DNA from 2 places in the Microbulbifer bruguierae genome. Region 1 is predicted to be linked to the other one. Evidence: riboswitches for the same ligand, from Rfam matches in the RefSeq annotation. Region 1 holds a riboswitch; the other holds the start of a gene.

Region 1 (3,685 bases):
TACCTTGGCTTTGCCTTCTCCGAACACCTCGGATTGATCCTGCTGCTGACCGTGGCAGCAGTAATCGGCACGCGCATCGGTATTGCGCTGTTGAACCGGATCGACAGCGAGCTGTTTTTTAATCTTATGCGCGCCGCACTACTGATTGCCGGTGCCCGCATTGTTTACCAGTTATTTGCAATATAAAAACCTACAGGTATTTCCATGGCTGATTACCAGATTATCAATCCCTACAGTGGCGAATTGATCGAAGCCTACGACTTTCACACCAAAGAACAGGTGGCAGAAGCCATTCAAATACTGGTGGAAGGGCGCAGCAAGCAGCTGGCAACCCCAGCCTTCGAACGCTCGAATATCCTGCTGAAGCTCGCGCAGCTGCTGCTGGAGCGAAAAGAAGATCTGGCCCGTGCCATCACCGAAGAGACCGGCAAAACCATCAGCGACAGTCGTGTAGAAATCGACCGCGCGTATAACACCGCTCTTTCCAGTGCCATGGAAGCGCGCAATATCAACGGCGAAGCCCTGGACTCTGATGCCTTCCCGCCCATGCGCGAGAAAATCGGCGTGGTCCTGTGGAAACCGCTGGGTACCGTGCTCTGTATTACACCGTTCAACTTTCCCATTAACATTGCCGTACACAAAATCGGCCCTGCATTTGCCGCTGGAAACACCATCCTGTTCAAACCTGGCCCGCAGAACAAACGCTCCGCCGAACTGCTGGTAGAACTGTGCTACGCCGCAGGTATGGACAAATCCGTGCTGCAAATGCTGATCCCGGACATTGAAGCCACCAGCTTTGCTGTATCGCATCGCGAAATTCACGCGGTCAATTTCACCGGTGGCACCGCCACTGCTAATGCCATCGCCGCCAATGCCGGCTACAAGAAAATGCTGTTCGAACTGGGTGGCAATGATCCACTGATCGTCATGCCGGATGCCGACCTGGATGCCGCTGTTGCCGCCACCATCAACCAGCGCTTCGCCACCGCGGGCCAACGCTGTACTGCCGCCAAGCGCCTGTTCGTGCACAGCCAAGTGTTTGATGCCTTCGCCGAAAAGCTGGTGAGCGCCACCGCGAAACTCAAGGTTGGCGACCCCGCTGAGGACGACACTTTTGTCGGCCCGCTGATTCACGCGGCTGCTGCCAACGAAGTAGAAGGGCGCATTGCGTCTGCAGTAGATGCCGGTGCCAAGGTGCTGTTTGGACACAGGCGCGAAGGCAATATCCTCTGGCCTACGATTCTCGAAAACGTTGCCGATGAAGCGGAGCTGGTGGCAGAGGAAACCTTTGGTCCCGTCGTACCACTGCGAAAATTTGATGATGAATCGGAGCTGGTTTCACTGATCAACAACTCGCCGTTTGGTCTGCAGGCAGGTGTATTTACCCAGAACCTGGCGCTGGCCAAACGCCTCTACAACCAGCTGGATGTAGGTCTGTTGGCGGTCAACGACGGTCCCGGCTTCCGTGCTGAGCACTTCCCATTTGGCGGCGTAAAAGAAAGCGGTGTGGGCCGGGAAGGCGTGCGCTATGCGATTCGTGAAATGAGTTACCAGAAAACACTGGTGATTTAACCATCCCAATTCGAAGCTCGAACTGAAAGGCGAAGGGCGGGGACTGGGTGGAAGGTTTCAGGAGCGTCGGCGACATGGACGTCGCCGCCGCAGCGCCCAAGGATGGGTCTACAGCGGCCCTGAAACCTTCCACCCAGTGCCCGACCGCCACGGCCCAAGTTAAGAACCATGAAAAAACATGGTCTTGGCCATCCACTCAAATTTCCCCTATACTCCGCCCCAACTTGTCGGAGTGCCTTTGGGCTGAGATCGCTGTCGCGAGATCCGTTGAACCTGATCGGGGTAACCCCCGCGTAGGGAACAAGATCTGAATTCGCTATTGTTCGTGTGCATGTGAAATCATCGCGCCCGAAATCCGCTCTCTCCCCCGCCAGTACCCCGGCAATCCATTCACGGAATCATTAATGGAAGCAAGCGTCAGGAAATGACGTAAGGGGTAAGCATGTCTCAAGTCGCCGAAGCACAGAATAAAACCAGCAAAAACACTCGCGCCGCCCAACAGGAACGCGCCAAAAATTTCCTCGATAACCTCACCGCCCAGCAATTCCCCAATTCCCGCAAAGTCTATCTGGAAGGGGAGACAGAAGGTGTCAAAGTCGGCGTGCGCGAAATCTGCCTCGGCCAAAGCCTCGTCGGCGGTGACGAACAAAACCCCGTATTTGAACCCAACGAACCCCTACAGGTGTACGACACCGCCGGGCTATACTCCGACCCGGACTACAAACCCAACGTCCGCGAAGGCCTGCCCAAACTGCGCCAGCATTGGATTGAAAGCCGCGGCGACACCGAAATTCTCGACACCCGCCAAGCTGCCTATAGTCAGAAGCGCATGGCGGACCAGGGTCTCGATCATATCCGTTTCGACAATCTGCCCGCGCCGCGTAAAGCCAAAGCGGGTAAAAATGTTACCCAGATGCACTACGCCCGCCAGGGCATCATCACCCCGGAAATGGAATTTATCGCCATCCGCGAAAATATGGGGCGCGCCGCGCTCGCCGAACAGCTGAGCGAAGCCGATTATCAGAAAGCCCGCGAAGGTATTTATATTCCGCCGCAGGTCACCCCGGAATTCGTCCGCCGTGAAGTCGCCGAAGGTCGCGCGATTATTCCTGCGAACATCAATCACACTGAACTCGAGCCGATGATTATCGGCCGCAATTTCCTGTGTAAAGTAAATTCCAATATCGGTAATTCCGCGATTACTTCCTCCATCGAGGAAGAGGTGGAAAAACTCGTCTGGTCCATCAAATGGGGCGGTGACACCGTCATGGATCTTTCCACCGGCCAGAATATTCACGAAACCCGTGAATGGATCCTGCGCAACAGCCCTGTCCCCATCGGCACCGTGCCGATTTATCAGGCGCTGGAAAAAGTAAACGGCATCGCCGAAGACCTCAATTGGGAAGTATTCCGCGATACCCTGATTGAACAGGCTGAACAGGGCGTTGACTACTTCACCATCCACGCCGGCGTGCTGCTGCGCTACGTGCCGCTCACTGCCAAACGCGTCACCGGCATCGTTTCCCGCGGTGGCTCGATTATGGCCAAGTGGTGCCTCGCTCACCACAAGGAAAATTTCCTCTACACCCATTTCGAGGATATCTGCGAAATTCTCAAAGCCTACGACGTCAGCTTCTCCCTCGGCGACGGCCTGCGCCCCGGCTGTATTGCCGACGCCAACGACGAAGCCCAGTTCGGTGAACTGCGCACCCTCGGTGAACTCACCGAAATTGCCTGGAAACACGATGTCCAGACCATGATCGAAGGCCCCGGCCATGTACCCATGCACAAGATCAAGGAAAACATGGACGAACAGCTGGAACACTGTCACGGCGCGCCTTTCTATACCCTCGGCCCATTGACCACCGATATTGCACCAGGCTATGACCACATCACCTCCGGCATCGGCGCCGCCATGATTGGCAGTATGGGCTGTGCCATGTTGTGCTATGTAACGCCCAAAGAGCATCTGGGATTGCCGAACAAAGAGGACGTAAAAGAGGGCCTGATGGCCTACAAGATTGCCGCTCACGCCGCCGACCTCGCCAAAGGTCATCCCCGCGCCTACAAACGTGACAATGCTCTGTCCAAAGCCCGTTTCGAATTCCGCTGG
Region 2 (3,685 bases), 340 kb from region 1:
CAACCGGTGACGTTTCGCCGGTGTTGTCATCGCGGCCATCGACATGGGTGCTGCTGACAAAGTCTTCGAATTCGGCATTCAGCCAGCCGAAGGTGGCGAACAGTTGCAGCGCGTCGCTGGCCTGGAAGTTAATTTCCGCTTCGATACCGGTGCTGTGACCGCCGGCGGCATTCGCCAGATAATCGTCGAAGGAAAAGTCCTCCGGATCGAAAATGGACTGCTTGGCCTGCACGTCGCTGCGGTCCTGATAAAACGCGGCGACCTGAGCCTGCAGGCGGCTGTCCAGCCAGTTACCTTTTAACCCGAGTTCGTAGTTCAGCATGCTTTCGGTATTGAACAGGAAGGTGTCACTGCCAATGTCTGGGTTACTTTCCGAGGCGGAAATAATATGACCGTTAACGCCGCCCGCCTTGTAGCCGCGCGAAAGAGTGCCGTACAGCATGATGTTGTCGCTTGCGCTGAACTGCAGGGTGATGTTGCCGCCCCATAGGTCTTCGCTGGTATCGCTGGTAACGGCGAGCGAGTCGCTGTAATCCGCGTGGCGTTGCTCCAGACGCAGGCCGGTAATCAGTTCAAAACGCGTGCCAAGGGCGGTATTCAGCTGCCCATAAATGGCCGCATTGTCAGTATCGAACTGGCTGGCAAAGCTGGCATTGCGCTCCAGTGTTTCTTCCTCGGTGCGCAGATAAACCCCGGCCACCCAGCCGGTGCTGCCGCCGAACAGCCGGCTCTCTTCGGTGGAGACCAGTCGCAGGTCCACACTCAGGTTGTCACGGTCGCGCAGGTAATTATCGGTAGAGCTGTATTCCCAGGGGTGGAAGCCCACGTAGGTCCAGTCTTCGTCGTAACCGTATTCGGTGTCGGAGCTGGCGGCGCTCACTACGGATTTGAGGGTAAACAGGTTGTTGCCAGTCCAGAGTCCGCTCACCGCGCCCGCGATGGTTTCCTGGCGGTCCCAGCCCGGCTGGTCGGACAGGGTGTTGCGGGAGTTGTCCAGGGTGAAGGCGTCGTAACCGTTGTCCGCGTCCAGATAGTACAGGGTGAAGTCCAGCTGCAGGTCGTCGCTCGCCTGATAGCGGAGTTTGCCGCGGGCCACGGTCTCGTCGATATTGTTGGTGTCCTTACGGCCGAGATAGCGGTTGTGCACATAGCCGTCGGACTGCTGCTTCTGCACCGCGAAGCGGTAGCCCAGTTGCTCGGACAGCGGGCCGCTGGTAACGGCGGACAGGGTGTGGGAGCCGTACTGGGCGGCCTCCGCGGCTACTCGCGCATAGTTCTCCGTGGTGGGCGCATTACTGGTCATGCTGATCAGCCCCGCCAGCGCATTGGCGCCGTACACCGTGCCCTGGGGGCCGCGCAGGATCTCCACCTGTGCCATATCCAGGGTGCTGGCGGCAAGACCGAGGCCGGTGAAGTCGATGCCATCGACAATCAGCCCCACGGAGGGATTCACCGGGTCGATAAACTGGCTGCGCTCGCCGATACCGCGGATCTGCACAAAGCGGCCGCGGGAGGCGCCGCTGGAGAAGTTCACATTCGGCGCCAGATTCAGCAGCTGCTCGAGATTGGTCGCACCGCGGGCTTCGATGGCCACGCTGTCCAGCACGCTTACACTGGTGGGGGTGTCGAGTTGCGCTTGCTCGCGCAGCTGGCTGGTGACCACCACTTCTTCCAGTGCAGCGGGCTCCGCCATGGCGATGGACGCGCCGGCCGTGGCGATGAGGCCGATACAGCGGGCGAGGGTGTTTATTCTGGGGTGTGACTTCATGGCTCTCTCTCTTCATCCGATAGGAAAGAGACCCGGTGTGCGACGTGAAAAGGGGGGAGTGTGAGAACCCACACTGGGTACCTATTCCTACGCCGGTATTAACCGGATCAGGTTCAAGGGTTCGCTGTGCAACAGCATCTCAGGCGTACGCCACCCCTTAGGTTTGCGGGCGCGATGGTAGCAGAAGCTCACAGTGGCGAGAACCTCTGGGACCTGCGCAGTTCCCGCGAATGGGCTATCGCGCTACCTTTGTCATCGCGAGCCTGTTTTGGGCTGTTATTTTTACTTTGTTTGAGCGCCGGCCAGGAAGTTTGTGATCCGGCTTGCGAGCTCGGCAACCGTTTCCCTGAGGATGTTTATGCGAAACTTTTCCCTGCTCGACCTTTCACTGATTACGGATCGGGGCGACGCGCGCCAGGCGTTGATGGACTCCCTGGATCTGGCCCGGCATGCCGAGACCTGGGGATACCACCGTTTCTGGATGGCGGAACATCACAACATGATCGGCGTGGCCAGTGCCGCCACGTCCGTGGCACTGGGGTATATCGCCGCCGGTACGGAAAAAATCCGGGTTGCGGCCGGTGGGGTGATGCTTCCGAACCACGCGCCGCTGGTGATTGCCGAGCAGTTCGGCACACTGGCGGCGCTATATCCGGACCGGGTCGACCTCGGGCTGGGACGCGCTCCGGGTACCGACGGCGCCACCATGACCGCCCTGCGGCGGGATCCGCTGCACGCGGCGGACCATTTTGCGGATGATGTGCAGGAGCTACTGCATTACTTCGCCCCGGAAAAACCCGGGCAGCGGGTGCGCGCGGTGCCGGGGGTGGGTTCAAAGGTGCCGGTGTGGCTGCTCGGTTCCAGTCTCTACAGTGCCCAGCTGGCGGCGGCGCTGGGGTTGCCGTTTGCCTTCGCTTCCCATTTTGCACCGGCGATGTTGGATCAGGCCCTGTATCTTTATCGTCAGAAATTCCAGCCCTCGGCATTTCTCGAGGCACCCTATGCGGCGGCAGCCATCAACGTATTCGCGGCGGATTCAGACGAACAAGCGCGGCGATTGATGACTTCCATTGAACAGCAGTTTGTGGCGCTGCGTCGCGGTACGCCGGGAAAGCTGCAACCGCCGCTGGATGATCCGGAGTCTGTGGCATCGCCATCGGAGCGTTTGCAAGTGGCGCAGGCACTGGCGGAAACCGCCGTGGGCACGCCGGCATCGGTGGCGGCGTGGATCGACCGCTTTCTGGCTCGTACCAGAGTGGAGGAATTGATCGTGACCGGGCCAATCTACGATCACGCCGCGCGACTGCACTCCTTCGAGCTGGCGGCAGCGGTGCTGCGGGAGCGTTTGGGTGGTTGAGCGCAGTCACTGGCTGCAGTTTCTCGCTCACTGCCTGTTCTTCCTGGCGGCCTGGACGCTGTTTATCAAGTACCTGTTTCCGATCGGCTTCGCCCTGGCTACCGGCGAACCGTGGAACAGCCATGTTTACTGGGATCTGTGGCCGCTGGCCCATGTGTGGTTGGGCTGGGCACTGCTGGCGCAGCCGGGGTATACCCGCAGGCTGGCGATTGTCATGTCGGTGATCGAGATCGCCATTATCGTCAGTAAATTTGTCGTGTTCCTCGGGGACCCGGAATGGACCCTGTGGCGGGGCAACTGGTTCGTCAACAAGGTGTTCGTGCTGGTGTGTTTTATCTTGATACTGGTGACCGCGCTGGTGAAACCGGGCCTGTTCAGGTCCACGGACTGAAACAGGGATTCACTCATGCAAGATCAACCTACCCGCAGGAAGTTTCTCAAACTGCTTAAGGCCGGAGTCATCACCGCCTGGGGGTTACCGTTGCTTTCGGCCCTGCCGGTGTCGGCGCAACAGGGGAGCTTGCAAAAGGGCGACTTGCTCACCAAGCCGATTCCCGCCA

Evidence for each region. Region 1 has a riboswitch for thiamine pyrophosphate ahead of thiC (phosphomethylpyrimidine synthase ThiC). Riboswitches for the same ligand answer to the same signal wherever they lie in the genome.
Region 2: another riboswitch for thiamine pyrophosphate. It lies ahead of PVT68_RS06780 (TonB-dependent receptor); the one in region 1 lies ahead of thiC (phosphomethylpyrimidine synthase ThiC).

Annotation. Positions count from the first base shown of each region.
Region 1 is NZ_CP118605.1:1,241,640-1,245,324, reverse strand. Features, by position in the region: gene PVT68_RS05285 (sulfite exporter TauE/SafE family protein) at 1-186, shown strand, start outside; gene safD (sulfoacetaldehyde dehydrogenase SafD) at 205-1,572, shown strand; TPP riboswitch at 1,791-1,889, shown strand; gene thiC (phosphomethylpyrimidine synthase ThiC) at 2,015-3,685, shown strand, end outside.
Region 2 is NZ_CP118605.1:1,578,449-1,582,133, reverse strand. Features, by position in the region: gene PVT68_RS06780 (TonB-dependent receptor) at 1-1,768, opposite strand, end outside; TPP riboswitch at 1,836-1,936, opposite strand; gene PVT68_RS06775 (LLM class flavin-dependent oxidoreductase) at 2,127-3,125, shown strand; gene PVT68_RS06770 (hypothetical protein) at 3,118-3,516, shown strand; gene PVT68_RS06765 (aldo/keto reductase) at 3,532-3,685, shown strand, end outside.